4 regions of the Micromonospora sp. NPDC127501 genome follow, and region 2 is predicted to be linked to each of the others. Evidence: riboswitches for the same ligand, from Rfam matches in the RefSeq annotation. Region 2 holds a riboswitch; each other region holds the start of a gene.
The links. A riboswitch is a leader RNA that binds a small molecule or an ion and turns the genes downstream of it on or off. The one in region 2 is predicted to bind cyclic di-AMP.

Region 1 (6,987 bases), on a different contig from region 2:
CGACGCCTTCGTCGAGGAGATCCGCGTTCTGGCCGCCGCCGGTCACGCCGCCAAGATCCGGGCGGAGATCAACAACCTGGCTGCCACCCACCCGGGTGACGGCTGGGAGGCCACCGAGAAGCGCCTGGTCGCGGCCGGCGTCTTCGAGGGCTGAGCCCCTCCCCCACGCACCAACGAAACCGCCCGCCGGGAGTTCCCGGCGGGCGGTTTCGCATGTCCGGGGGGCCGGGTCAGCCCGGGTCGAGCAGGGCGACCTCGCCGCTGGCCAGGTCGTAGAGGCCGCCGACCACGGCCACCCGGCCGGCGGCCACCGGCCCGGCCAGCAGATCGTCCTCGCGCAGGGTGCGCACCGTACGCCGGACGTGCCGGCGGATCGCCAGCGGCTGCACCGCCGGATCGTCCAGCCCGGCCTCGGTGACCGCCGGGGCGATCTCGTCCACCAGGTGCGCCAGCGACCCGCCGGGACGCTGCCCGGTGCGCAGCGCCTCCACCGTGGCCTGCACCGCGCCGCACCGCTCGTGGCCGAGGACCATCACCAGCGGTACGCCGAGCTGGCCGACCACGTACTCGATCGAGCCGCGGACCGCGCGATCGAGCACGTGCCCCCCGGTACGGATCACGCAGATCGCGCCGAAGGTCTGGTCGAAGATCGCCTCCAACGGCACCCGGGAGTCGATGCAGCCCAGCACCACGGCGTACGGCTGCTGGTCGCCGGAGGCCGCGGCGGCGGCCGTGACGTCGTGCCCGTGCACCGGCTGGCCGCTGACGAACCGCCGGTTGCCGGCGAGCAGGTCGGCCAGCGCGGCGCGGGGCGTACCGCCGGCCTGCCGCCCCTGCCCCGACGTCGCACCCATGGGCGCTCGCGACGACCCCATGCCGTTCAGCTTGGCCCGCCGCCGTCCGGCACGGGCGAGGTCGGGAATGTTCGCCACGGCGCGATTGGCGTGGTGTCATGGCGGGTAGCCGGTGTTACCGCCGGGTATCCCGGTGCTGGTGGTACTGGGCGGCCCTGGGGAGGTGGCGATGCCGGAGCGGTTCGAGGTCGGTCTGCCGGACGGTGTACGGCTCAACGTCGAGGCGACGGGTCCGACGGACGCCCAGGTCACCGCCATCCTGCTGCACGGCTGGACGCTGGACGGGCGCGCCTGGCACCGGCAGGTCGACGCGCTCACGGCACCGCCGTTCGGCGGTGCCGTGAGGGTGGTCGCCTACGACGCGCGCGGGCACGGCCGGTCCAGTTGCATGGCGCTGCCCACTGCCACCCTGGCCCAGTTGGGTGACGACCTGGCCGCGGTGATCGACGCGGTCGCGCCGACCGGCCCGGTGGTGCTGGTCGGGCACTCGATGGGCGGCATGACGATCATGGAGTACGCCCACCGCCACCCTGCGCACTTCGCCGCCCGTACCGCCGGCCTGGTCTTCGTCTCGACCACCGCCGAGGGGCACACGCACACCGTCTACGGGCTCTCGCCGCGGATCGCCCGGTTGATCCGGCTGGCCGAGACGACCGGCGCCGGCGTGCTGGCCCGGTGTGGCTCGTGGCGCGCGCCCCGGGCACTGCTGAACGCGCTGCAACCGAGCATCCGGTGGATGCTCTTCGGTGACCGCTGCGAGCCGGCCGACATCCGCCTGGTGACGTCGGCGGTCGCGCGAGCCTCGCTGCGCTCGATCGGCGGGTTCCGCGCCTCCATCGGCACCCAGCACCGACTGGACACCCTCGCCGCGTTGGCCCACCTGCCGGCCGCCGCCCTGGTCGGCGACCGGGACCGGCTGACCCCACCGCCGTGCGCCGAGTCGATCGCGGCGGCCCTGCCGGCCACCGAGCTGACCGTCTGCCCGGGTGCCGGGCACATGCTGATGATGGAACGTCCCGACGAGGTCAACGCCTCGCTCACCGGCGTGGTGCGGCGGGTGCTCGCCGAATCGCCGCCGGCCCACCGTGGCGCATCGCCGCCGGCTCGCCGTGGCGCGGCCCCCGCCGAGACGGGTGTCTGAGCACGTTCGCGCACCTCGGGCGCGGCGGGTCGGGCCCGGGGCCGTACCCTTCTCGGTTGGCCCGCGCGGTTCCCGCCGCCTGCCGGCGACCTCTGAAGGAGCGTGCGTTGACCGACCAAACCGGCCTGGAGCAGGAGATCGCCGTCGAGCAACGACACCTCGACCGGGTGTACGCCCGACTGGCCGAGCTGCGGCGGTCGGCTGTCCGCGCCGAGCGTGACGGCTACCGGATGGCCCGGGTGGGCACGCACGGTGCCCTGGTCGAGCGCGACGCGATGGTCTTCCACGCCGCGCAGCGGCGGCACACCCTGGACGCCGAGCACGAGGGGCTGGTCTTCGGCCGCCTGGACCTGCGCGACCGTCAGGTGCTGCACGTCGGGCGACTGGGGATCCGCGACGAGAACGCCGTCACGCTCGTCGTCGACTGGCGCGCGCCGGCCGCCGCCGCGTTCTACCAGGCCACCCCGGCGCAGCCACTGGACGTGGTGCGGCGCCGTACCATCCAGTCCCGCGCCGAGCGGGTCACCCGGATCGAGGACGACCTGCTGGACCCGACGGCCGCCCCGGAGGGGATGACGGTCGTCGGTGACGGCGCGTTGCTGGCCACCCTGTCCAAGGCCACCGGCCGGGGCATGCGTGACATCGTGGCGACCATCCAGCGGGAGCAGGACGAGGCGATCCGCTCGCCCGGCTCCGGGGTGACGATCGTCGCGGGCGGCCCCGGCACCGGCAAGACCGCTGTTGCCCTGCACCGCGCCGCGTTCCTGCTGTACTCCGACCGCAGCCGCTACGCCGGCGGCGGCATCCTGGTGGTGGGGCCGTCGTCGGTCTTCGTCGAGTACATCGGCTCCGTGCTGCCGTCGCTCGGTGAGGACACCGCGACCCTGCACTCACTGGGCACCCTCTTCCCGGGGATGACCGCCACCCGCCCCGACCCGCCCGAGGTGGCGGCGGTGAAGGGCTCGCTGCGGATGCGCCGGGTGCTGGAGCGGGCGGCCCGCGACGCGGTGCCGGGCGGCCCGGGTGAGCTGCGGCTGCTCTACCGCGGCACGCTGCTGCGACTGGACCGGGCCGCGCTGGACCGGATCCGGGACCGCGCGCTGCAACGCGGCGCACGACGCAACGAGGTGCGCCGAGCTGGTTTCGACGGGGTGTTCGCCGCGCTCTGGGCGCAGGCCCGTGAGCTGAGCAGCGGTCGACTGCCGGTGCAACCGGCCTTCGAGGCGGAGATCGCCGAGCGGTCGGAGTTCCGGGAGTTCCTCAAGGCGTGGTGGCCTCGGCTGCACCCCCGGCACGTGCTCGGCTGGCTGGCGCAGCCGGACCGGCTGCGTCGGTACGCCGGGGGAATCCTCTCCTCGGCGGAGATCCGGCTGCTCAACGCCGCGTACCGAAACCTGGACTCGGCCGGGCTGACCATCGCCGACGTGGCGCTGCTGGACGAGTTGGACGCGCTGCTCGGTAAGCCCGCGCAGCCGGCCCGTGCGCGACGCGATCCGTTCCAGCTCGCCGGTGGCGTCCGTGAGCTGAGCACCCTCGGTGAACGTCAGCGGGCCGCCCGCGCGGCGGCCCGGGAGCGTCCGGAGGACTACCGGGAGTACGCGCACGTGGTGGTGGACGAGGCACAGGACGTCTCGCCGATGCAGTGGCGGATGATCGGTCGACGCGGCCGACTGGCCTCCTGGACCGTGGTGGGCGACCCCGCGCAGACCGCGTGGACCGGCGATCCGGAGGAGCTGACCCGAGCCCGCGACCAGGCGCTGGGCCGGCGCAAGCGACACGATTTCACGCTGACCACCAACTACCGAAACTCGGCGGAGATCTTCGCGGTGGCGGCGGCGGAGATCCGTCGGCTCTACCCGGACCTGCCGCTGCCGACCGCCGTGCGCTCCACCGGGGTCGAGCCGGTGGAGCTGGTGGTGCCCGCGACGGGGTTGGAGACCGCGACAGTGGAGGCCGCCGCCGGTCTGCTGGCCGAGGTGGAGGGCACGGTCGGGGTGATCACGCCGGTCCCCCGCCGGGACGAGGTCGCCGGGTGGCTGGGCGCGCTCGGCGCGCCGAGGTTGCAGGTGGTGACCAGCCTCGAGGCCAAGGGCATGGAGTACGACGGGGTGGTGCTGGTCGCCCCGAGCGAGATCCGGGCGGATCCGGGCGCCGGGGTGCGCACCCTGTACGTGGCGCTCTCCCGAGCCACCCAGCGGCTCACCACCATCGACCCGACCGGCTGACGTGTGCGGACTGCCCTCAGCGGAAGGCCCCGCCCGTACACTTGCACACATAGCGATGTGAGCATACATTTGACCGGGTCCCGACCAGCGGCGGAAGGTGGTTCTCGTGGGCGCAGGTCATGACCACCACCATGGGTCCGTCGCCAATGCCGCACACCAGCACCGAGGTCGACTCTGGGCGGCGTTCGGGTTGCTCGCCACCCTGATGGTGGTCGAGGCGGTGGTCGCCCTGCACACCGGCTCGCTCGCCCTGCTCTCCGACGCGGGGCACATGTTCACCGACGTGCTCGGCATCGGGATGGCGCTCGCCGCCATCACGGCGACAAGGCGGGCCACCGGCGACCCGCAGCGCACCTTCGGGCTCTACCGGCTCGAGGTGCTCGCCGCGCTGGCCAACGCGGTCCTGCTCTCCGGCGTCGCGATCTACGTGGTGATCGAGGCGATCCGCCGTTTCGGCGACCCGCACCAGGTCATCGCCGGCCCGATGCTCGCGGTGGCCGTGCTCGGCCTGCTCGCGAACATCGCCGCCTTCGCGCTGCTGCGCGCCGGAGTCCGGGAGAGCATCAACCTCCAGGGCGCCTACCTGGAGGTGCTCGGTGACCTGCTCGGCTCGCTCGGCGTCATCGGCGCGGCGCTGCTCATCACCGTCACCGACTGGTGGTGGGCCGACCCCCTGGTCGCGGTCGCCATCGGCGTGTTCATCCTGCCGCGCACCTGGCGGCTGGCCCGCGCCGCCATCCGCATCCTGGTGCAGGCCGCCCCGGAGCACCTCCAGGTGACGGCCGTGCACGACCGGCTCGCCGCCGTCCCCGGTGTCGTCGAGGTGCACGACCTGCACGTCTGGACGCTCACCTCGGGGATGGAGGTGGCCTCCGCCCACCTGACCATGGCACCCGGCGCGGAGGTCGGTGCGGTGCTCACCGCGGCGCGTACGGCCCTGCACGACGACTTCCGCATCGAGCACGCGACGTTGCAGATCGAGCCCGGCGCCGCTTCCGGAGCGTGTGGCTCCATCGAGTGGTGACGGGGGTTTTCACAGCCTTCCTCCGCTTTTGCCGTAATTTTCCGTGGTGTCGCACGCACCGTCCGTCACATTGGCTGCAGCGGCCCCATTGGCACCGGTAGGCTCGGTCCCGGCCTCCACCAGGCGGCGCCCTCCCGGCGCCGGTGGCGGTCGCCGCCTAATCGCCCAACTGGGCGAACCGGGGAACCATGTTCCTGGGGTGTATCCGCGTCAGCGGTAGGGATCTTCCGTCCCGAACCCGTCAGCTAACCCGGTCGGCGGCTGACGGAAGGACATGCGCAGTGGCACCAGCACGACCACCCGCCGCCCGACTGGCGGCCCTGATCGTCGCGATGTTCGCCCTCGGCGTCGCGCTTCCGGCCGGCACCGCCTCGGCCGCTCCCCCGACCGGCCTGCGGGCCGCCGCACCCGACTCCGACGAGGAGGGCGGCACCCCGGCGTTGCGGGCCCAACTCGAGGCGGCCAGCAAGGGCTACCTGGACGCGAAGCGCGCCCTGGACACCTCCATTCAGCGGCAGAAGCAGCTCGCCACCCAGCTGAAGACCATCGAGGTCGAGATCGACCAGCGCAACGGCAAGGTCGGCGAGATCGCCGAAGTGGCCTACCGCACTGGCCGGCTCGGCGCGATGTCGGCGCTGCTCAACAGCAACACCCCGGAAGGCTTCATGGACCGGGCGGCCGCGCTGGACGCGGTGGCGGCCAACGAGGACCGGGTGTTGCGCGACCTCCTGGACAGCAAGGACAAGGCCAACCGCACCCGGGTCGCCCTGGACGGCGAGATCAACGAGCAGCGCAAGCAGGTCGCGGTGATGGCCAAGCGCAAGGAGCAGGCCGAACGGGCCCTGACCGTGGCCACCACACCCAAGCCGCAGACCACCGCCGACACCAGCTCCAACCGGGGCACCTCCAGCGCCAACGCGACGGCCGCGCCGCGCAACTCCGACGGCTCCTGGCCCTCCGAGTCGTGCAGCGTCAACGACCCCACCCCGGCCAACGGCTGCATCACCCCCCGCACCCTGCACGCGCTCAACCAGGCCAAGGCCGCGGGATTCACCAGGTACGTCTCGTGCCACCGCCCCAGCGGCTCGGGTGAACACCCGAAGGGCCGGGCCTGCGACTTCGCGGCGCAGAAGGGCGGCTTCGGCGGTAACGCCACCGGCGGCGACAAGACGTACGGCAACAACCTGGCCGCGTACTTCATCCGCAACGCGGACCGGCTCGCCGTGCTCTACGTGATCTGGTACAGGCAGATCTGGCTGCCCAGCAGCGGGTGGAAGTCGTACAGCGGGGCGCACGGCACCCCGTCGACCGACCACACCAACCACGTACACCTGTCGGTCTACTGACCCACGCAGTCGTGATGCCTGTGAGTCGTGATGGCTCACAGGCATCACGTGCGTCCGGGCCGGGCTACGTCGCCGGGCGTACCCCTGATGTCGTCGCTCGTCGGACGACCCGGCCGCCGTCCGCGGGCAGCATCGCGGTATGCCTAGGATCCGACCCACCACCCGCAAGGCGCTGCTCACCCTGCACCTCGTCACCTCGCTCGGCTGGCTCGGCGCCGACCTGGTGCTGCTCACCCTCGGCATCGCCGTGCAGCGGGGGGCCGACCCGGCGGTGGTCTATCCGGTCACGGCCCTGGTCGGCACGGTGCTGTTCGCGCCGCTGAGCGTTCTGGTCTGGCTGATCGGAGTCGCCAGCTCGCTGCTCACCCCGTGGGGCCTGCTGCGCCACCGCTGGGTG
Region 2 (6,987 bases):
GTCAACGTATGAAATCTAAATCACGCATACCTTGACGCATCTTACGGTGCGTGTGACGGTTGAGCGCGAGCCAGCGCCCGCCGCCGGGCCGGCGGAAAGCCGGCTTGACCAGGTCAGATGCGTCGAGACGAGGTGCGGGATGAGTCATACCGGGAGCTCCGGCGGTCAGCCGGGTTCGCAGCGGACCACCGAGCGGGCCACCGCGCTGAGCGAGCCGACCCGGGCGTACGCCGAGCTGGTCGCTGGCAATCGGCGCTTCGTCGATGGCGCCCCACGCCACCCCAACCAGGACGCCGGGCACCGGGCCGCCGTGGCCGACGGGCAACACCCGTTCGCGGTGATCGTCGGCTGCTCCGACTCGCGACTGGCCGCCGAGATCATCTTCGACCGGGGCCTGGGCGACCTGTTCGTGGTTCGCACCGCCGGGCACACCACCGGCCCCGAGGTGCTCGGCAGCGTCGAGTACGCGGTGACCGTCCTCGGCACCCCGCTGGTGGTGGTGCTCGGCCACGACTCGTGCGGTGCGGTGCAGGCCGCCCGGGAGTCCGCCGCGACCGGTACCGCGCCGAGTGGCCATCTGCGCGCGGTGGTCGACGCCGTGCTGCCCAGCCTGCGTCGGGCCGCGGCCGAGGGCGTGGACGACATCGACGGCATCGTCGACGTCCACATCGCCCAGACCGTCGAGACGTTGCTCGGGCAGTCGCCCGTGCTGGCCGACGCGGTGGCGCGGGGGCGGTGCGCGGTGGTGGGGGTGTCCTACCGGCTGGCCGCCGGAGCGGTGCGCCCGGTGGCCGCCGTACCGGCCGACCTCGCGACGTTGGCGACCCCGGCCGGATCGCCCGGGTCGACCGACTCGGCCGCGGCTGCCACGGTCTGACGCGACGAGGGCCGCTCCGCGTCACGCGGAACGGCCCTCGACGGGGATCGTGCGGGTCAGAGCAGCGACATGTGGACGTGGTCGGTGTGGTTCGACGGCCCGCTGTACGAACTCCAGCCGGTGGCCGGGAACCAGATCTGCCGGTTCCAGATCACGTAGTAGATGCCGAGCCGGTCGGCGTTACGGATGAGGAACGCGGCGACGTTGTTGCCGTACGTCCGGGTGTCGTTGTTGTGCCACGGGGAGAACCCGCTCTTCTGTAGCGACCAGTCGCAGGCGCGGCCCTTCGGGTGCTCCCACGGCCCGCCGGGGCGGTAGCAGCCGACGAACCGGTTGAAGCCGGCCGCCTTGACCTCCTTGTACGCGTGCAGCGTGCGCGGCGTGATGCAGCCCGACGTGGTGGGGTCGTTCTCGCTGCACGACTGGGGCTTCCAGTCACCGTCGGCCGTGCGACCCGGGCCGATCTTCGCGACCTTGGAGGTGGCGTCCACCAGGCCGCCGGTGAAACCCTTGCCGCCGACGAGGGAGAGCGCCTTGTCGGCCTCGCTCTTGCGCTTGGCCATCAGGGCGGTCTGCTTCTGCTGCTCGCGGACCTCGGTGTCGAGGGCCAGCTTGGCCTGCTCGGCGCGGGCCTTCACCTCGTTGACCTCGGAGAGCTTCTTCTCGTTGACCATGTTCATCTCGTCGAGCATCCCGGCGCGCCGGACGAACGAGTCGGGAGCTTCGCTCTCCAGCAGCATCGCGACAGCGCCGATCCGGCCGGTCCGGTACGCCTGGGCGGCGATCTGCCCGACCTGCGGGGCCAACGCGTCCAGGTCGGCCTTGGCCCTGTCGACCTCCGCGGCCAACTCGGCCTGGCGCTTCTTGGACTTGTCCAGCTTGGACTTTGCGGCGGAGTAGTCGCGGTTGGCCTGTTCGATGACGTCGTTGAGCAGCTTGGGCTCGCCGTCCTCCTCGTGCCCGGAGGGTGTGGGATTCGTCGGGGCGGCGTGCGCCGGGAGCGGCCCGGCGAGCACGGTCAGTGCGGCGATCACGGCCACCACGGGTGTCATCCAGCGGCGTAGGGGTGCCGTCACAATGTTCCCTTCCGTCGACCGCCGACCGGGTTAGCTGACGGGTTCGGGGCGGAAGTGGCCCCTACCGCTGACGCGGATTCACCCCAGGTACCTGGGTCCCCGGCTCGCCGGTTGGCGATTGGGCGGTGGCACCGCAGGCGCCGCTTCGCGCCTTCATCGGTGACCGGCAGCGAGGTTACCCGAGAGTCGACCGGGTGAGCTACGCCTGGATGCCGACCAAAAGCGTCATTTCGCCATAGCGTTGAGTGACCAGTGACGCGGTTCTCAGGGTGGATGCCCGATCTGGTCACGCTGAGGAGTGTCACCATGCCGTATCCGTGCTCCTGTTCGACTTCGGCCACCGGTCGGTGGCCTCGGATGGGGGTGCGGTCCGCGTCCGGCCCGGCTCGTCGGAGCCGGCCGTTCGCGGTGAGCTGAGTGCGGCCAGTGCCTCGCTGCGGTCCGGCTGGGGCCGGGGCGCGGGAGCGTCGGTGGACGCCTCTGCAGCGTTACGCCCGGCAGCGCTCACCACCGCGGCCAACCCGGTGGTCAACGGAACGGCGGCGATCAGACCGAGGGTGGCGACCGCGCTGCGGACGATCTCCTGCGCGAGGAACTCACTGGTGAGGATCTGCCCGATCGGCCGCGAGTCGGCGGTGAGCAGGAGCAGCAGGGGCAGTGACGCACCCGCGTACGCCAGCACGATGGTGTTGACAGTGGAGGCGATGTGCGCGCGGCCGACCCGGGTGGCGGCGCGGTACAGCTGCAACCGGGTCAGCCCGGGGTTGGCGTTCGCCAGTTCGGTGACGGTGGCCGCCTGGGTGACCGTCACGTCGTCGAGCACCCCGAGCGATCCGATGATGATCCCGGCGAGCAGCAGACCGTGCAGGTCCACGTCGCCCTGGAACATCGACAGGGTGGTGGCGTCTTCGCTGCCGAAGCCGGTGAGGTGGGTCGCGGCCGTGGCGATGGTGGCGAGCACGCCGGTCAGCACCAGACTGCCGAGGGTGCCGAGCACCGCGACCGAGGTCTGTGCGGTGACCCCGTGGGTCAGATAGAGCACCACGAACATGATCAGGGCCGCGCCGACCACCGCCACCAGCAGCGGTGACCTGCCGGCGCTGATGCCCGGCAGCACGAAGGTGAGCAGGATGGCGAAGCTGGCGGCCAGCCCGGCGAGCGCGGCCAGACCTCGCCACCGACCGAACGCGACGATGGCGGCCGCGAAGATCACCGCCAGCCACACCATCGGGGTGCCGCGTTGGTGCTCGGCGATGTTCCAGTTGCTGGTGGTGGGATCGGTCGGGTCGGCCAGTTCGACCAGGATGACCTCGTCGCCGACCTCGACCCGGGGTGCCCCGGGTCCGTCGGGCACCGGTGTCCGTACCTGCTGGCCGGCGGTCGGCCCGTCGTCCACCCGGACGTCGACGGTGCCGCACCGCCCATCGCCGACCCTCGGTGTGCCCTCGGGGACCGATGGCACCGACGGGCACGGCTCGCTCACCACCCGGGTGACGGTGCCGGGGTAGCGCGGCACGTCCGCACCACCGTCGGTCTGCGGTGAACCACCGCGCGGCCAGAGCAGCACCGCGGCCAGCACCGTGGCGACGAAGAGGGGTACCACCGTCACGACGAGGATCCGTCGCACCCGTGGTGGGGCGGACGGAGCACTGTGGGTGTGGTCGGAACCCAAGGCGAGACTCCCAACGATCCGGTGCGGGATACGGGTCAGCGGGCCGGGCGGTTCACCGTTGCGGTGGAAACGCGACGGACGGCGGGGCGGATCGCTGCCTGACGACCGCTTGATCACGGACGGTCAGTGCTCGGCCCGGTCGGCCGGGAGCGACGCCACGACGTGGCGGCGCCGGTGCCCGACTGTGCAGCGGCATTCGGAGGGCCATCGTGGGAGATGCTAACCAGCCCTCCTGGGGGTTGCAGGTCGTGGCGGAGTGTCGGGCGGCCGAACCGCTCGCGTGGCGCTCTCCGGGGCGGCATGTTGGAGCCATGCCCGCCTCGTCACCGCCCGATCCGGACCGACCGCGACGCGCCGAACCCATGCCGCACGACAAGCACGCCGGGCACGACAAGCACGCCGGGCACGATCCGGCGATGTTCCGCCGCCGGTTCTGGGTCTGCCTGGTGTTGACCGTCCCGGTGGTGCTGACGAGTCGTCTCGTGTCCGATCAGCTGGGCCTCGCCGGGGACGACGGCGTCCCCGGTCAGGCCTGGGTGGGGCCGGTGCTCGGCTCGGTGGTGTTCTGGTGGGGTGGGTGGCCGTTCCTGGTCGGTGCGGTTCGGGAGGTGCGGGACCGGGCGCCCGGGATGATGCTGCTGGTCGCGATGGCGATCACCGTCGCGTACGCCGCGTCCCTGGCGACCAGCGTCGGCGCCTTCGACCTGGACTTCTGGTGGGAGTTGGCCGCGCTGGTCACCATCATGCTGCTCGGGCACTGGCAGGAGATGAAGGCCATCGGGCAGGCTCGGGGAGCGCTGGCGGCGCTGGCCGCGCTGTTGCCGGACGAGGCCGAACGGGTGGCGGCGGACGGGCGGGTCGAGGCGGTGCCGGTGACCGGTCTGCGGATCGGCGACGTGGTGCTGGTCCGGCCGGGGGGTCGGGTGCCGGCGGACGGCCGGGTCGTCGAGGGCGGCGCTGAGCTGGACGAGTCGATGATCACCGGGGAGTCGCGGCCGGTCGCCCGGTCGACGGGCGATCGGGTGGTGGCCGGCACCGTCGCCACCGACTCGGTGATCCGGGTGCGCGTCGAGGCGTTGGGTGAGCAGACCGCCCTCGCCGGCATCCAGCGGATGGTCGCGCAGGCCCAGGCTTCCGGTGGACGGGCCCAACTGTTGGCCGACCGGTTCGCCGCTGCGCTGTTCTACCTGGCCACCGGCACCGCCGTGCTGACCGTGGTGGTCTGGACCGCGCTCGGTCAGCCGGACGAGGCGGTGGTTCGTGCGGTCACCGTCCTGGTGATCGCCTGCCCGCACGCGCTGGGTCTCGCCATCCCGCTGGTCGTCGCGCTCTCCACCGCGCTCGCCGCACGGTCCGGGATTCTGGTCAAGGACCGGTTGGCCCTGGAGCGGATGCGGACCGTCGGCGCGGTGCTCTTCGACAAGACCGGCACGCTGACCCGGGGCGAGCACGGGGTGACCGACCTGGTGACGGCGTCCGGCGTCGAGCGGGACGAGGTGCTGCGGCTCGCGGCCGGTGTCGAGTCGGAGAGCGAGCATCCGTTGGCTCGGGCGATCGTGGCGGCGGCCGGGCGCGCCGGTCCGGCCCGGGCGGCCGGGTTCCGGGCGCTGCCGGGCCGCGGTGTGAAAGCGACAATCGACGGTACGGAGTTCGCGGTGGGCGGGCCGGCGCTGCTGCGGGAGCTGGGCCTTCCGCTCCCGGCGGAGTTGGAGGCCGCGACCGGGCGGTGGTCGGCGCGGGGTGCCGCGGTGTTGCACCTGGTGCGGCTGCCGGACGCCGTGCTCGGCGCGTTCGCGTTGACCGACGAGGTGCGTCCGGAGGCCCGGCGCGCCGTCGACGAGTTGCGTGCCGAGGGTGTCCGCACCATCGCCATGATCACCGGTGACGCCCGGTCGGTGGCCGAGGCGGTCGCCGCCGACCTCGGCTTCCGACCTAGCGTCGACGAGGTCTTTGCCGAGGTGCTGCCGGCGGAGAAGGACGACCGGGTGGCCGAGCTCCAGCGGCGGGGGTTGGTCGTGGCGATGGTCGGTGACGGGGTGAACGACGCGCCGGCGCTGGCCCGGGCGGACGTGGGCATCGCGATCGGCGCGGGCACCGATGTGGCCATCGAGTCCGCCGGGGTGGTGCTGGCATCCTCGGACCCGCGCGGGGTGGGGGCCGTGGTCCGGCTGTCCCGGGCGTCGTACCGGAAGATGCGACAGAATCTGGCCTGGGCGGCCGGCTACAACGTGGTGGCGCTGCCGCTGGCCGCCGGGGTGCTGGCCTGGGCCGGGGTGGCGTTGAGCCCGGCGCTGGCCGCGGTGCTGATGTCGGCGTCCACCATCGTGGTGGCGCTCAACGCGCAGTTGCTGCGCCGGGTCCGTCTCGACCCCGCGCCGGACTGAGCGCGGTCAGCCGCGCTTCATGAGCCGACCGACCGCTGCCATCATCTCGGTGGCCATCTCGTCGGCCCGACCCTCGGCGGCGCCCTCGTGCATGCAGTGCCGGGCGTGCCCGTCGAGCAGCCCGAGGGCCACCTTGTCGAGGGCGGCCTGGATCGCGGAGATCTGGGTGAGCACGTCGATGCAGTAGCGGTCGTCGTCGACCATCTTCTCGATGCCCCGGACCTGCCCCTCGACGCGGCGGAGCCGCGCGAGCAGCTGGTCCTTGCTGGCGGTGTATCCGCGGATCGGAGTGGGTGCGGTCATGTCGACAAGGATAGCGTACCCCCAGGGGGTATGGTACGGTCGGTTCTGTTGAGATACCCCCACGGGGTACCGGTACCGCGAAGGAGACGATCCAATGGTCAACACGACGTACCAGGTCCAGGGCATGACCTGCGGGCACTGCGTGAGCGCGGTGAGCGCCGAGGTCAGCGCCATCGAAGGGGTGCGCGACGTCCAGGTCGACCTCGCGGCCGGCCGGGTCACCGTCAGCAGCGATCAGCCGCTGGACACCGCTGTGGTCCGAGCCGCGGTCGACGAGGCCGGCTACGACCTCGTCGACGCGTGATCGGCGGGCCGGCGTGCGTACCGTGACGAGACTGGCCGGGTTCGCCGTCGGCCTGGCGGCGGTCTTCGGCGCGACCTACGGGATCGGCAGGGTCGTCGACCCCGCCCCGGTCACCGAGAGCCGACACGACGATGCCGCCACCGCCCCGACGGCGGAGGAGCGGGGCGGGACGGGCGACCGGCTTCCCGGCGGGCTGCTCGTCTCCGAGCGCGGCTACACCCTCGAACTGGCCGCCGCCCCGGCCGGCGAGTTCGCCTTCCGGATCGCCGGTCCGGACGGCCGCCCGGTCACCCGGTACGACGTGGCGCACGACAAGCAGATGCACCTGATCGTCGCCCGTCGGGACCTCTCCGGCTTCCGTCACGTCCACC
Region 3 (6,987 bases), on a different contig from region 2:
GGTGGTGTAGTCCGGGTCGATCCGGACCATTCCGGTGGCCGGGGTGCCGGTGTCCAGTCGAGGGGCGTGCAGCAGGTCGAAGTAGTGCGTCCAGTCCCAGTACGGGCCCGGATCCCAGTGCATTCCCCGCACTGTCGAGGCGATGGTGCCGGGCACGTTGTCGTGCCCGATGATGTGCTGGCGGTCCAGTGGGATGCCCAGCCGCAGCGCCAGGTGCCGGACCAGCTTCGCCGAGGTCCGGTACATCGCCTCGGTGTACCAGGTGCCCTGCGCCGCGAAGCCCTCGTGTTCCAACCCGATCGACTTCGCGTTGACGTACCAGTTGCCGGCGTGCCAGCCGACGTCCTTGGTCTTCACGTGCTGCGCGATGTGCCCGTCGACCGAGCGCAGCGAGTAGTGCCAGCTCACGTAGGTCGGGTCCTGGACGAGTTTCAGGGTCGTCGCCCAGCTCGCCTCGGTGTCGTGGATGACGATGTACTCGATCTTCTGCCGTGCGGGCCGGTCGGAGAGGTCGTGGTTGCCGTAGTCGCCGTCGCCGAACGCCTCGTAGGGCGCCGGGATCCATTCGCAGGAGATGGTGCGCGGGCACTCCACCCCGTCCGGGCGGGCCAGGCGGCGCAGGCCCAGCCGGTCCAACCAGGAACGCTCGGGCCGCACCACGCGGGCTGGCAGGGTGACACGCTGGCCGTCGTCGGTCACCCGGGCTTCGCCCGCGCCGATGGTCGTGAAGACCTCGTCGGCGAAGGCCGCTGCGGCGTCGGCGCTGTCCGCGCCCGAGTAACGGGCCACCGCGCCGTACCAGGCCGCCGGGTCGGTGTCCGCGCCCACCGGCGCGCCCAGCTCCCTCTGGTACGCGCTCAGCAGCGCGGCCCCACCCCGGATGTTGAGGCCCGTGTCGGTGCGCAGTGCCTCGGGGGTGGTGCCGGTCAGCGTGGCGGCGGCGTCCACGGTCTGCAACGCGGCGGTGGACGGCGCGGGTGCCTCGACCGGCCGGGTCGCGGGCACCCGGGCGGGACGGGAGTCGTCGCCGCGTGGGTCCTCGGCGCCGGCGTCGTGGTGGCCGCGCCCGGGTAGGGCGGCCACGTGCCGCGCGTCGGTCAGGTGCATCGGGCCGTAGCCGCCACTGGTGCTCGGTGTGCCGGCGTTGGTGTCCCAACGCGACTCCAGGTAGGAGACGCCGAGCAGCACGACGGCCGGCACGCCGTACTCGGTGGCCGCTGCGGCGTACTGCTGCTGGCGGTCGGTGGTGGGCGCGGCGGCGGCCGGGCCGCTGGAGAGTGGCACCGTGGTCGCGGCGGCGACCACGGTGGCGGCGAGCAGTGCGCGCCAGCCGGTCGACAGGGTTGGATGGTGCATCGAACCCCCTAGATTCTCGCGGAGTGAGGTCAGGTCACCATCGCGCCGTCCGGGAGGTCGCGTCAATACCTTTCCATCTATCGAAGCATGCGGAAAGAATTCTTCACACACGGTCGGTGACCTCGTCCAATCCGTACGGAGTGTCACTGCCGCACGGGTTGCGGATCGGTAACAAGCGTCTCTACTCTGGTCATTCGTCGGCCCGACAGCAGCTCCGCCCAGCCCGGGCGGTAACGGACCGACACCGCCGAGTCGTTTCCGAGCGAACCGGGGACCCAGGTCCCTCGGGGTGAATCCGCAGCCACTGCGGTAGGGCGCCGACTTCCCGCCCGAACCCGTCAGCTAACCCGGTAGGCGGTCAGGAAGAAGGAGTACGGAACCCCGGTGGCACTCCATGCCCCGCGGCCGTCGTCCGAGCGGTCGGCATCAGCCGGCACGCCGTCGATCGTGCCGCGCCCACGCTGGTCCCGCTTCACCACCGCACTCGCCGCGCTGGCCGGCGTCGCCGTCGTCCTGACCGGCAGTGCCACGGCGGCCCACGCCGACCCGTCCGTCGCCGAGATCGAGCGCCAGATCGACGCCGACTGGAACAAGCTCGAACCGATCATCGAACGGCACAACGCCACCCGCATCGACCTCGCCGCGAAGCGCAAGCAGGCCGACGCGCTGGCCGCCCGGATCACTCCGCTGGAGCGCCAGGTCGACGCCGCGATGGACAAGGTCAGCGCCCTGGCCGTACGCGCCTACAAGGGTGAGAACGTCTCGACCGTCAACGCCGTGCTGGGCAGCCGGTCGCCCAGCGAGGTGGTCGGCCAGCTCGAAATGCTCGACCGCTTCGCGCACAACCAGCAGAAGGACGTACGCCAGGTGGCCGACCTGCGCGACCAGCTGGCCGCGCAGAAGGCGCCGCTGGACGAGATGGTGGCCCAGCTGACCCGCACGGAAGCTCAGCTGGCGGCGAAGAAGAAGCAGATCAACGACGAGATCGACCGCCTGCAGAAGCTGCGCCTCAAGGTGTACGGCAGCGGCGGGGGCGGTCCGCTGCGCCCGGCGCCCTGCCCGGGGAGCTACCCCGGCGGCGCCGCGGGCACCGCTGTCAAGTTCGCCTGCGCGCAGATCGGCAAGCCCTACGTCTGGGGTGCCGAGGGCCCGAACTCGTACGACTGCTCCGGGCTGATGCTGGCCGCCTGGGCGAAGGCCGGCGTGTCGCTGCCGCACAACGCCGCCGCGCAGAGCCGGGTCACCAAGAACGTCAGCAAGGGCGACCTGCGCCCCGGCGACCTGGTCTTCTACTACAGCGACATCCACCACGTCGGCATGTACGTCGGTGGCGGCTGGGTGGTGCACGCCTCGCAGGCCGGTCAGCCGGTCAAGATGAAGAAGGTCGACGACGGCCCGATCCACAGCTACGGCCGTCCAGGCTGACCCAGGATGACCGAAGGGCCCGTCGCGATCACCTCGCGGCGGGCCCTCGTCGTCTCGGTCCTGGCGGCTGAAGCTCAGCGGGTGGGCCAGGTGCGCCAGTGCTGCCAGGCGCGGCTGGGTGTCGGCCCCCGCTGGCCCTGGTAGCGCGAGCCGTAGACCACCGAGCCGTACGGGTGCTCGGCCGGCGAGGAGAGCCGGAAGATGCAGAGCTGCCCGATCTTCATGCCCGGCCACAGGGTGATCGGCAGGTTCGCCACGTTCGAGAGTTCCAGCGTCACGTGACCGGAGAAGCCCGGGTCGATGAAACCGGCGGTGGAATGCGTGAGCAGCCCGAGCCGGCCCAGGGAGCTCTTGCCCTCCAGTCGGCCGGCGAGCTGGTCACCCAGCGAGATGACCTCCAGTGTCGAGGCGAGCACGAACTCCCCCGGGTGCAGCACGAACGGCTCGCCGTCGGGGACCTCGACGGCCGAGGTCAGGTCGTCCTGCTGCATGGCGGGATCGATGTGGGTGTAGAGGTGGTTGTTGAAGACCCGGAACAGCCGGTCGAGTCGGACGTCGATGCTGGACGGTTGGACCAGAGTGGGCTCGAACGGCTCCAGGCCCAGCGTGCCGGCCTTGATCTCGGAGACCAGGTCGCGGTCGGAGAGCAGCATCGGACCACCATAGCCGCGTTGCCGAAAGTGGCCGGATTCGGTGCCGGTGACCAGCGCGTCGAGGTCGCTGCTCGTACATTTGTTCGATAGAATGCCCACATGGCTTCCTGGTCCGAATTCGCCGCCGACGAGCCCCGACTCGCCGACGGGATCCGCGTTCTCCTCCAGCAATACGGGCCGGGCTTCGGCTATCTGGCCACGGTCCGTGCCGACGGCGGGCCCCGCGTCCATCCGGTCTCCCCGGTCATCACCGCCGAGGGGCTGTTCTGCTTCATCATCGACTCGCCCAAGCGCCGCGACCTCGAACGTGACGGCCGTTACGCGTTGCACTCCTTCCCCGCGGAGGAGAGCGACGACGAGGCGTACGTGGCGGGGCACGCCCGTCCGGTGACCGATCCGGTCCTCGTGGCGCAGTTGGCGCACAGCGCCCGGGCCGAGCCGCAGGTCGACTGGAGGCTCTTCGAGTTCACCGTCGACGTGGCCATGCTCACCCGCCGCGAGCAGCACATCGCGGGCATTCCGGGCCTCGCGCCGGGTCGACCGGCCGTTCGGGTCTGGCTCGACCCAAACGCCCCGTCGGCGGGGGCCGTGCCCCTCGCCGTCCCGCAGGCGCGCCCGACCCGCCTCAGCCGTGACGTCCAGTGCACGGCCGCCTGACCACAACCGGAAGGTTCATCGGTGCCGGCTCCGTCGTAACGGAGCCGGCACCCGCATGATCACCTAGCTTTCAATGAAATCGCGGTGTCCCAACGCTCCGGATGCCCCGACTTCCAGAAAGCCGAGTGGATCAACCCGGGGTCGACCCGGGCGGAGCGGTACGCGGACGGCAGCGGTCGGCGGGGGACCTGGGTGCACGGGCTCGACGACTCGGGTACAGTGGTGCCGCTTGCGGGTGTAGTTCAATGGCAGAACATCAGCTTCCCAAGCTGACAGTGCGGGTTCGATTCCCGTCACCCGCTCCACCACGAAGGCCCTGGCCAGGACGAGAGTCCCCGCCAGGGCCTTCGATGCTGTTGCGGCCAGCAGCGCTCGCGGCCGACAAGGCCCTGAAGGCCCCTCAACCCCGGCCGTTCCTGCGTTAACCTCGCCTACCTCCCAGAGCGTTCAAGTGGTGGGAGGTACACACACCATGCAACGACCTCGGGAACTGGCGCCACCGGAAGGCTTCGCCGAGTTCGTCGCGGCGCGCTCCGATGCACTGCTGCGTTCGGCCTGGCTGCTTACCGGTCCTGTAGGGCGGGCGTTCCGGGGAAATCCGGCCACCGGCCGTGCGTGGAGGTCATGCCGAAACCGCCTGGAGCCCCGTACCCGCCGCCGTTGGTGGTCGGGCGCCCAGCGGGAACTCACCGACGGTGCGCCAGGGGCTTACGTCAGGTGTTCCGGCGATGAGTCGGACCGTGTCGATGGCCGCGTTGATCGGCAGGTGCGCGGAGATGGTTTCCGCGGCGTGGCTCAGCACGGGCTTGGCGGCGTCGTGACCGATGGTCAGGTGCGGCACCACCTCGCTGTGCGCCCCCGCGTACGGGGGTGCATCGGGAAACCGTTGCCACACCGCCTCGGTGAGGTCGCGGAAGGGCCGATCTGGCTGCGGAGCAAGCCAGACGACCGTGTCACCGAACCAGTCGACGTGCGTCAGTGCGACGTCGAACCGTGGTATCTCGGCGATGGTGTCACGCAGCACGGCCAAGGCATGCTCGTCGATCTGCTGCGGAGGCAGGAACGGGTAGAGCACTGTCACGTGCGCTGGCACGCCCCACCCGGCGGCTCGGTCCAGCGATGCCCGGAACCGGCCCACCGCCTCCTCAGCCTCGGGTATCGGCACGATGAGCGCGGTCTGTGTCGGTTCCATGCCCTGCGGCCTCCTACTGGTAGTCGGCGAAGACTCGACGCTCCACGCCGTCCACGGTGACCGGGCCACCGTGGGGAAGGATCCACTGTGGTCTGGTGTGACCGAACGGGATGCCGACGCAGACGACCGCCTCGGGGTTGTAACGGGTCACCACGTCGACGACCGTGTCGCGCTGCTGCTCGCGGAGCCGTGCCCGATCCGCGGCCGGGGGTCGACGGGTGTGGTCGGAGACCGGCGGACGGGCGACCAGGACCGCGTCGACGGCGCTGAGAAGACCGCGCTCACCCAGCGATCGGACGATCCAGCCGACCTCGCGGGCGGGGAGAAGCTCCTCCGACGTCTCGATGATCAGCACCCCGCCCTGCAGGACCTCCGGGGGAAACGGGAAGCGTCCCGCTGTCAGGATCCACTGGATGACTTCCAGGCAGCCACCCCAGGTGGGGCCGGTGACTGCGCGGGACGGCCCGTGCCAACTCCACGGCTCCGTCGGCTCGCGCTCCCCAAACGACTTCAACGCCTGCGGATCTGCCCAGTCGATGCCGATGTCCTCGGACTCACCCGGGTCGGTGATCTCCAGCCGCTCCCCGGTGAGTAACGCCGCTCGCAGCGAGCGGACGTGGATGTCGTCGACGGCAGGCCCGGGGCCGAGGTGCACCTGGGAGGATCCGCCGTAGAAGCTGGCGATGCCGAGGCCCCAGAGCCAGTGGTGCAGATTGGTGTTGTCGCTGGTGCCGAGGAACGGCTTCGGGTCGGCTCGGGCCAGGTCGGCGTCCAGGTGGGGGATGACAGTGATCTGGTCGTCGCCGCCAATGACGGCGAGAATGCCGCGTACCTGGGGGTCCGCGAAGGCGGCGTTGATGTCCGCCGCCCGCGCTGCCGCGCTCGCGCCCACCTGGCGGGTGGTGGGATATTCAACCGGGACGAGGCCGGTCAGGTCGGCAAGCCGTCGCATGGCCTGCTCGTGGATCCCGGGATAGGCACCGGCCGCAGCGAAGGACGGTGAGAGGACCGCGAGGCGGTCTCCCGGGCGTGCCTTCCGAGGACGAACAAGCTCATGCACCATGTCGAGATCCAACAGGTGCGCGAGCCCGTACGCATCTCATTTCGTACGGGTTCCAGGAGAACCGGATGCTTCTCACGTTCGTGGCAAGATCTGCCAGGTGCAGGTCGCGATGCTTGGTCCATTCGAGGTTCGCACGGACGTCGGCACCGTCATCGACGTGCCGGGTGCGCGGCTGCGCGGGCTGTTGACCGCCCTCGCGCTCAGCCCGGGTCACGTGGTCCCGAAGGGGATCCTCGTCGACTGGATCTGGGGCGAACACCCGCCAACTGACGCGGCGAACGCCCTGCACCGCCTGGTTTCCCGGCTACGCAAGGCGCTGCCGGAGGGGTCGATCGAGGGACAGACGGACGGCTACCGGTTGATGGTCGAACCCGACGTCGTCGACGCCGTACGGTTCGAACGCCTCGTCGGCCTGGCTCGCGATGACGAGGGCCCGCAGCGGGTACGGCGTTTGCGCGAGGCCCTCGACCTGTGGCGCGGGGCGGCGATGCAGGACGTCGGTCTGGTCGGCAGCACGGCGCTCGATGCGGCGGTCACCCGATTCGACAGGCTGCGCCTGACCGCCCTGGAGGATCGCTTCGACGTGGAGGTCAGCCTCGGCCACGGTCCGGAGTTGGTCGCGGAGCTGACCGATCTGGTGG
Region 4 (6,987 bases), on a different contig from region 2:
GATCGCCGGTAAGCCGATCATCGAGCACACCCTGGCGGTCTTCGAGGCGGCACCGGAGATCGACGAGATCATCGTGCTGATGGCCACCGGCCACGTCGAGGACGCCCGGCAGATCGTCGAGAAGGCCGGCCTGCGCAAGGTCACCAAGGTGATCGAGGGCGGCGACACCCGCAACGCCACCACCCGGATCGCGCTGGACGCGGTCGGCCCGGAGGACTGCAACATCCTCTTCCACGACGCGGTACGCCCGCTGCTCAGCGGCCGGATCGTGCGCGAGTGCGTCAACGCGCTCTGGAGCTACGACGCAGTGGACGTGGCCATCCCCTCCGCGGACACGATCATCCAGGTCGACGACAACGACTGCATCACCGACATCCCGGTGCGCTCCCGGCTGCGCCGTGGTCAGACCCCACAGGCGTTCCGCTCCCCCACGATCCGGGCGGCGTACCAGATCGCCGAGGACGACCCGGACTTCGCCGCCACCGACGACTGTGGCGTGGTGCTGCGCTACCTTCCCGGCACCCCGATCAAGGTGATCGACGGTTCGGACGAGAACATCAAGGTCACCCACCCGGTCGACGTGCACCTGGCGGACAAGCTCTTCCAGCTCGCCGCCGCGCAGGCGCCCCGACTGACCGACCACCGCAGCTACAGCGAGGAGCTGACCGGCCGGACCATCGTGGTGTTCGGCGGCAGCTACGGCATCGGTCACGAGTTGACCGAGCTGGCCCGGCGCTACGGCGCCCAGGTCTTCCCGTTCAGCCGTTCCAGCACGGGCACCCATGTGGAGCGGGCCGAGGACGTCGAGGCCGCGCTGACGACCGCCTTCGAGGCCACCGGCCGGATCGACCACGTGGTGGTCACCGCCGGCATCCTGGAGAAGGGCGCCCTCGCCGAGATGGACGAGGAGACCATGGACCGGCTGCTCCAGGTCAACTTCGTCGGCCCGGTGACCATCGCCCGCCAGGCCCTCCCGTACCTCCAGCAGACCAAGGGCCAGTTGCTGCTCTACACCTCCAGCTCCTACACCCGGGGCCGGGCCCGCTACGCGCTCTACTCGGCCACCAAGGCCGCCCTGGTCAACCTCACCCAGGCGCTCGCCGACGAGTGGGCCGACGTCGGTGTCCGCGTCAACTGCATCAACCCGGAGCGCACCGCCACCCCGATGCGGACGCGGGCCTTCGGCGAGGAGCCGGAGCACACCCTGCTCGCCGCGGAGGCCGTCGCCCAGTCGTCGCTGGACGTGCTGATCTCCGATCTGACCGGCCAGGTGATCGACGTACGCCGGGCGCCCGGTGACGGGCCCACGCCGAGCGTGCCGGCGCAGTCCGGGTCGGGTCGGGTCGAGACGCCGGCCGGCGCGACGTCCGCGAACTGACGCCGACGGCTGCGGAACCACGAACGGAGCGACATGCGCGGCGACCTGGTCCGAAAGCTGGCCGCCCGGTGCCTGACCACCGGGTTGGCCGTGCTGGCCTTTGTCGTGCTGGCGCTCACCGGCGCCACCGGGTGGGGGCTGGCGTTGGCCGTCGCCGCGCTGGCCGCCTCGGCCGCCGAGCAACGGATCCGGCCGGGCGCCGACCTGGTGGCGGAGACCGCGTTGATCGCCGCGGCGGTCCTGGTCGGTTACTCCCGGCGGCTGGACGACGGGCTCAACCTCGCGCTGGTCGCCACCGGGCTGGTCCTGCTGGGGCTGGTGCTGCTGGTGGGCCCGCTACGCACCGCCGGCGGCCTGGAGATCCGGGCGGCCAACCTGCCGGTACGCGCCTGGACGCCGCTGATCGCCGACCGGCTCGGCACGGCCCTGCTCGGGCTGCTCGCCGCCCTGGCGCTCGCCGCAGCGCTCGCCCTGCCGGCCGGCGTGGCGCTGGCCGCCAGCCTGCTGGTCGGCGCGGGCGCCGGTGCGGTCGCGCTGGACCTGGCCCGACGGCGGTTCCGGCCGAGGGCCGGCGGCGGGTCGGTGGCCGCCGCGCTGCGCCGGCACCAGCCGGAGTTCCTGCTCTACTTCTCCGCGCCTCCCGGCTCGGAATACCAGGTCACCATGTGGTTGCCGTACCTGGAACGGATCGGGCGGCCGTTCCTGGTCGTGTTGCGTGAGCCGGAGTTCCTGGCCCCGATCGCGGCGGCCACCGACGCACCGGTGGTCTACTGCCCCACCCTGGGGGCGATGGACCAGGCGTTGGTGCCGAGCCTGCGGGCGGCGTTCTACGTCAACCACGGTGCGAAGAACAGCCACTGTGTCCGGTTCACCCAGCTCACGCACATCCAGCTGCACCACGGCGACAGCGACAAGGCGCCGAGCGCCAACCCGGTGTCGGGGATCTTCGACCGGATCTTCGTGGCCGGGCAGGCGGCGATCGACCGGTACGCCCGCGCCGGAGTACAGATCCCGGCGGACAAGTTCGTGGTGGTGGGTCGCCCACAGGTCGAGTCGATCGAGGTACGCCCGGAGCCCGCGCGAGGGTTGGCGCACCCGACGGTGCTCTACACGCCGACCTGGACCGGGCACCACGCCGACGCCGACTACTGCTCGCTTCCGGTGGCCGAAGGCCTGCTGCGCCGGCTGTTGGAGCGCGGCGCGACGGTGATCCTGCGGGCCCACCCGTACACCACGCAGAACCCGGCGTCGGCCCGCCAACTGGGCCGCCTGACCGAGCTGCTCGTCGCCGACCGGGCCCGCACCGGCCGCCAGCATGTGGTCGGCGCGGCGGCTCGGCAGCTGAGCCTGACCGAGTGCGTCAACTCCGCCGACGCGCTGGTCTCCGACGTGTCCGGCGTGATCTCGGACTTCCTCTACTCCGGCAAGCCGTACGCGGTCACCGACATGGGCGACCAGGGCGACCGGTTCGTGGAGCGGTTCCCACTGGCCGGGTCGGGTTACGTGCTGCGCCGGGACATGTCCAACGTGGACGCGGTGCTGACCGACCTGCTGGACACCGACCCGCTGGCCGAGGCCCGCTGGGCCACCCGCCGCCGCTACCTGGGTGACTTCCCGGCCGAGGCGTACGCCGAGGCGTTCCTGACCGCCGCCCGCCGGGAGCTGGCACCGGCCGAGACACTGACCGCGTCCACACCGGCGTAGCCGCTCAGCGGTACGGGTCGAGCAGCGCCAGCACCGCTGCCGGGTCCTCCACGTGCGCGTTGTGCCCGAGACCGGGAAGCGTGGCGACCGGTACGCCGTACTCCTTGAGCTGTTCGTCGGTGACCATCGGATCGTTCTCCCCGCGCGCCAGCACCACCGGCACGTCGGTTGCCGCCAGAAGCGCCGCCAGGTCGGGTTCGCCGACGGCGAAGGCGGTCGGGTCCATGGCGAGGCGCCACCGGCCGTCGACCTGGCGCAGCCCGGCGTCCACCACCGGGTGGTCCGGCGAGACCAGGCCGGCCAGCCCGGACACCCGCAGGTAGCGGCGAGCCGCCTCGGTGCGGCTGGCGAACCAGCTCACGGGGCGGGCGGCGACCTCGGCGGCGCGGGTCAGCTCAGCGGGTGACCAGAGCGCCTTGATGCCCAGCCCGACCACCGCGTCCACCGGCGCACCGGCGTCACGGGCGGCGAGCGCCAGGCCGACCACCCCACCCAGCGAGTGTCCGAGCACGACCAGCCGGTCGTCGGGGGCGAGGGCCTGCGCGATCTGCTGGGCGAAGCCCGCGAAGGAGTACGACGGCAGCGGCGACGCCCAGCCGTGACCGGCGAGGTCCGGTGCCAGCCATCGTCCGGGCCAGTGCTGCTCGAGGTACGGCGCCCAGGGCAACCACACGTCCCCGGTTGCTCCCATGCCGTGCAGCAGCAGCAGGACCGGCCTGCGGCCGGCGTGACCACCCGTCTTCTCCACCACGGCCGCAGTCTCCCACGGTTCACGGTCGGGTACGAGAGCCGTCGATGACGGACCGCGCGGACAACCGCTGCGGGCGCCGGCCCCTTGTGGGGGACGGCGCCCGCGGCGGTCAGCGTGCCCGGGTCAGGCGGAGTAGCCCCGGCTGGTGATCCAGTTGGCCAGGTCGATCGTGGTGATCCAGTACGACGGGTCGGCCGGGTTCGCCGAGTCGGCGATCCGCACGGTGCGACCGTTGTCCTTGTAGCCCACGACGGCGATGTAGTGCCCGCCGCCGTAGGAGTGCCAGCCGCCGTCGGTGTCGGTGGCGTCTCCGACGACGTTGGCCACCACGCCCCGGCCGTCGGTGATGGCCTTCACCACGTCGGCCTGGAGGCGGTCCATCTGGGCCGGGCTGGGCGCGCCGGGGAACATCCGGGTCCGGTACGGGGAGCCCTTCACCTCGGCGTTGAGCACCCGGGTGGTGTCCTCGGCCGAGTTGGTGCCCATCTCGGTGGTGCCCAGCTCGGCGCCGAGCTCCTCCTGGGTGCGGTCGACGCCGGCGGCGCTGAGCGCGTTCCGGGTGGCCGCCGGGCCGCAGTTGTAGTAGGTGTTCTGCGCCTCGTAGTCGTAGTCGAGCACCTTGGTCGCCGGCGGCTTCGGCCGCTCCGGCTTCCGGGTCAGGTCGGGGTTGCTGCTGGCCTTGGCAGCGGGCGACGCGGCGCTGGTGGCCGGGGCGGCCGTGGTCGACGTGGCGCTGGCCGAGGGGGACGCGTCCCGTGCCTCGCCGCGGGAGGCGGCGACGTCACTGCGCATCTCGGCGACCGTGGTCGCGCTGCGCTGGCCGGCCGGGGCGTCGTCGGCAGTGGTGAGCAGGGCGCCGGTGGTGGTGGCGATCGCGAGGGCCGCGGCGGAGGCGGCGACGATCTGGTACGGGCGCTCGGTGGCGAGGCGGCGGAGCTGACGCTGCAGGGTGTGCTTCACGGGGTCCTCCACGGATCGGGGGGAGAGCGGCACACCGGTGCCGGACCGGTATCCGGGCAGGCGCCAGCGCGCGGACAGGGGTCCGCGGATGGTGAACCGCTCAGGGGAACGCCCGGCGCGGCCGGGCGGGGAAGGCGATGACCCGGAGGGTCAGCTCACCGTCACGCGACGAATGAGCGGGTGCATCGCCGCGCCGTGGAGGCGGGGGAACAACCGAGGGGTGGAAAGGTGCTGCACGAGGATGGGACTCCTTCCGACACCGCCTACCGGGTTAGCTGACGGATTCGGGCGGGAAGACGCCCTACCGCGGGCCGTGGCTCGCGGATTCACCCCGGACTTACTGGTGGGTCCCCGGTTCGTTGATCACGATTAAGCGGGTCGATGCGGCGTCGCGTCTTGCGATCGGTTACCGCACCGGACGGGACGACACTACTGGCGTCTCAACGCCCTGCCAAGCCAGGTTCACCTGCGTAAACCCCAATTGGCGCGACAATTTCTGCGCGTATTACCGATGACGTGACTCGATGGGACAACCGGTTACGGCGACGCCTGCGGGCGACAACCGGACAGGCCGCAAAAAACGCGGCCACAATCGCGGGAACAATCCCGCCGATCGCGCCGGCCGTCCCATTTCGCGATCAGGTGACCGGCCTCACATCACGGATTGGGCTCAACCCACCCGGGCCGGGCGCCACCGTGCCACGACGGCGGGACGCAACGCCCCGGCCACCGTGCGGCGCGCTGGCACCAGGGTCGGGCGGAGCCGGGCCGCCGCCGCGTACGCCTCCTCGGCGAGGGCACGAGCCGACTCGGCGGCCAACTCCGCGTCGCGCCAGGCGGCCCGCTCACGGTCGGCGGCCACCTGGTAGTCGGCCAGCCGCGCATCCCGGACCACCCGGCTGATCAGCACCTCCTGCTCGACCGGGTGTCGCCGGGGATCCCAGCCGCGCCGGTGCCCGAACACGTCGCCGAGCTGCGCCATGGTCAGGTCGCCCCGCCAGTACGCCGCCATCGCCGCCCGGTGCAGATAGCGTTCCCGGGCGGCGTACTCGGCGGGGGTGTGCGGGGTCTGCGGGGTGGGCAGCGCCCCGGCGCCGGCGAAGCGACGCGCGGCGGTGTCCGCCTCGTCGTACCCGATCCAGGCCTGTTCCAGTTGCTCCTGAGCAGTCAGCCAGGCGGCACGCCGGCGCTTGGCGGTGGTGGTCGCGCCGGCTGCGGCGACGGCCACCTCCTCGGCGTAGCGGCGCAGGTCGACGGCCTCGGCGGCGGCCAGCTCCCGGGCAGTGGGCCCGGCCGGGAGCGCATCGTCGGTGGGCCGGTCCCGTTCGGGGCGCGCGGCCAGCACGGCGAGCAGGCCCAGGGTCAGCAGGAACAGCGTCGACCAGATGGCGGCGGCCTGCGGCACCTCGGTCACGAACTGGTAGAAGACGACGGTCTCCATGGTCGGCACCTCGGGGAGAGAGCAGTGCGATGGGAAGCCGCGCCGACCGGCGGGCCACGGCGGGCCACGGGTCGGCGGGTCAGGGAGCGGGTGGGTCGACAGGGCGCGGTGTCGGGACGGTCGTCCCGGTGGCTCAGCGCGCGGGTGGGGCCCGGGAAGCCCGACCGTCCGCTGCGTCGACGAGAGGCAGCCGGTCAGATTCGGCCGCGCCGACCGGCAGCACGCCGGCCGCGATGGTGCCCTGATCGCCAGGGAGCGCCATCAGCGTGTCGACCGACCATGCCGGGACCGATTCCTCGGCGGCCTCCGGTGGCATCGCCGGGGCCGGGCGGGCCGCACTGTGTGCCTCGCCGCGCCGGTAGCAGGCCGCCAACGACCCGACGGCGACCGAGGCCGGCACCGCGCTCGACGTCGGCACCGGGCCGGGTGTCGGCGTGGCGGCCGTGGCCGGGCCTGCGCCGAGCGCCAGGGCCGCGACGACGGCGAGGCTGGTCAGCACCCGAGTCGCCCAGCGCGCCACCCACCACAGCGGACAGGTGAGCGCGACCGGAAGCACATCCCCACGCTACCGTCGCGCTGACCCGGGCGCACCGACCACGGGCGTGTCGGATCACGCCGCGCCGACCCCGTTGACCAGGGTGGACGTTGTCAGCGCAGGTCGACGTACGTTGATCGACCGCCGGCCCGACCGACCTCCTCGGCAGGTCCGTCGACCTCGCCGCGGGCGCTGCTCGCGGGGTTTCGTGCGTCGTC

Region 1: another riboswitch for cyclic di-AMP. It lies ahead of ABTW72_RS18555 (coiled-coil domain-containing protein); the one in region 2 lies ahead of ABTW72_RS22180 (coiled-coil domain-containing protein).
Region 3: another riboswitch for cyclic di-AMP. It lies ahead of ABTW72_RS06050 (C40 family peptidase); the one in region 2 lies ahead of ABTW72_RS22180 (coiled-coil domain-containing protein).
Region 4: another riboswitch for cyclic di-AMP. It lies ahead of ABTW72_RS09100 (C39 family peptidase); the one in region 2 lies ahead of ABTW72_RS22180 (coiled-coil domain-containing protein).

What each region holds. Positions count from the first base shown of each region.
Region 1 covers NZ_JBEORJ010000007.1:208,601-215,587, reverse strand. Annotated here, with positions in the region: gene ABTW72_RS18580 (hypothetical protein) at 1-154, shown strand, start outside; gene ABTW72_RS18575 (carbonic anhydrase) at 231-854, opposite strand; gene ABTW72_RS18570 (alpha/beta fold hydrolase) at 1,024-1,995, shown strand; gene ABTW72_RS18565 (HelD family protein) at 2,103-4,220, shown strand; gene ABTW72_RS18560 (cation diffusion facilitator family transporter) at 4,327-5,244, shown strand; cyclic di-AMP (ydaO/yuaA leader) riboswitch at 5,389-5,520, shown strand; gene ABTW72_RS18555 (coiled-coil domain-containing protein) at 5,526-6,590, shown strand; gene ABTW72_RS18550 (hypothetical protein) at 6,730-6,987, shown strand, end outside.
Region 2 covers NZ_JBEORJ010000010.1:35,014-42,000, forward strand. Annotated here, with positions in the region: gene ABTW72_RS22175 (carbonic anhydrase) at 140-877, shown strand; gene ABTW72_RS22180 (coiled-coil domain-containing protein) at 934-1,953, opposite strand; cyclic di-AMP (ydaO/yuaA leader) riboswitch at 1,958-2,088, opposite strand; gene ABTW72_RS22185 (YibE/F family protein) at 2,255-3,625, opposite strand; gene ABTW72_RS22190 (heavy metal translocating P-type ATPase) at 3,988-6,009, shown strand; gene ABTW72_RS22195 (metal-sensitive transcriptional regulator) at 6,016-6,312, opposite strand; gene ABTW72_RS22200 (heavy-metal-associated domain-containing protein) at 6,407-6,616, shown strand; gene ABTW72_RS22205 (DUF8832 domain-containing protein) at 6,630-6,987, shown strand, end outside.
Region 3 covers NZ_JBEORJ010000002.1:437,138-444,124, reverse strand. Annotated here, with positions in the region: gene ABTW72_RS06055 (N-acetylmuramoyl-L-alanine amidase) at 1-1,356, opposite strand, end outside; cyclic di-AMP (ydaO/yuaA leader) riboswitch at 1,592-1,727, shown strand; gene ABTW72_RS06050 (C40 family peptidase) at 1,804-2,781, shown strand; gene dcd (dCTP deaminase) at 2,856-3,434, opposite strand; gene ABTW72_RS06040 (pyridoxamine 5'-phosphate oxidase family protein) at 3,534-4,091, shown strand; tRNA gene ABTW72_RS06035 (tRNA-Gly) at 4,323-4,396, shown strand; gene ABTW72_RS06030 (2'-5' RNA ligase family protein) at 4,714-5,283, opposite strand; gene ABTW72_RS06025 (LD-carboxypeptidase) at 5,297-6,235, opposite strand; gene ABTW72_RS06020 (ATP-binding protein) at 6,444-6,987, shown strand, end outside.
Region 4 covers NZ_JBEORJ010000003.1:373,755-380,741, forward strand. Annotated here, with positions in the region: gene ABTW72_RS09085 (D-ribitol-5-phosphate cytidylyltransferase) at 1-1,378, shown strand, start outside; gene ABTW72_RS09090 (CDP-glycerol glycerophosphotransferase family protein) at 1,412-3,082, shown strand; gene ABTW72_RS09095 (alpha/beta fold hydrolase) at 3,087-3,833, opposite strand; gene ABTW72_RS09100 (C39 family peptidase) at 3,957-4,805, opposite strand; cyclic di-AMP (ydaO/yuaA leader) riboswitch at 5,039-5,179, opposite strand; gene ABTW72_RS09105 (hypothetical protein) at 5,464-6,234, opposite strand; gene ABTW72_RS09110 (hypothetical protein) at 6,368-6,790, opposite strand; gene ABTW72_RS09115 (acyltransferase family protein) at 6,883-6,987, opposite strand, start outside.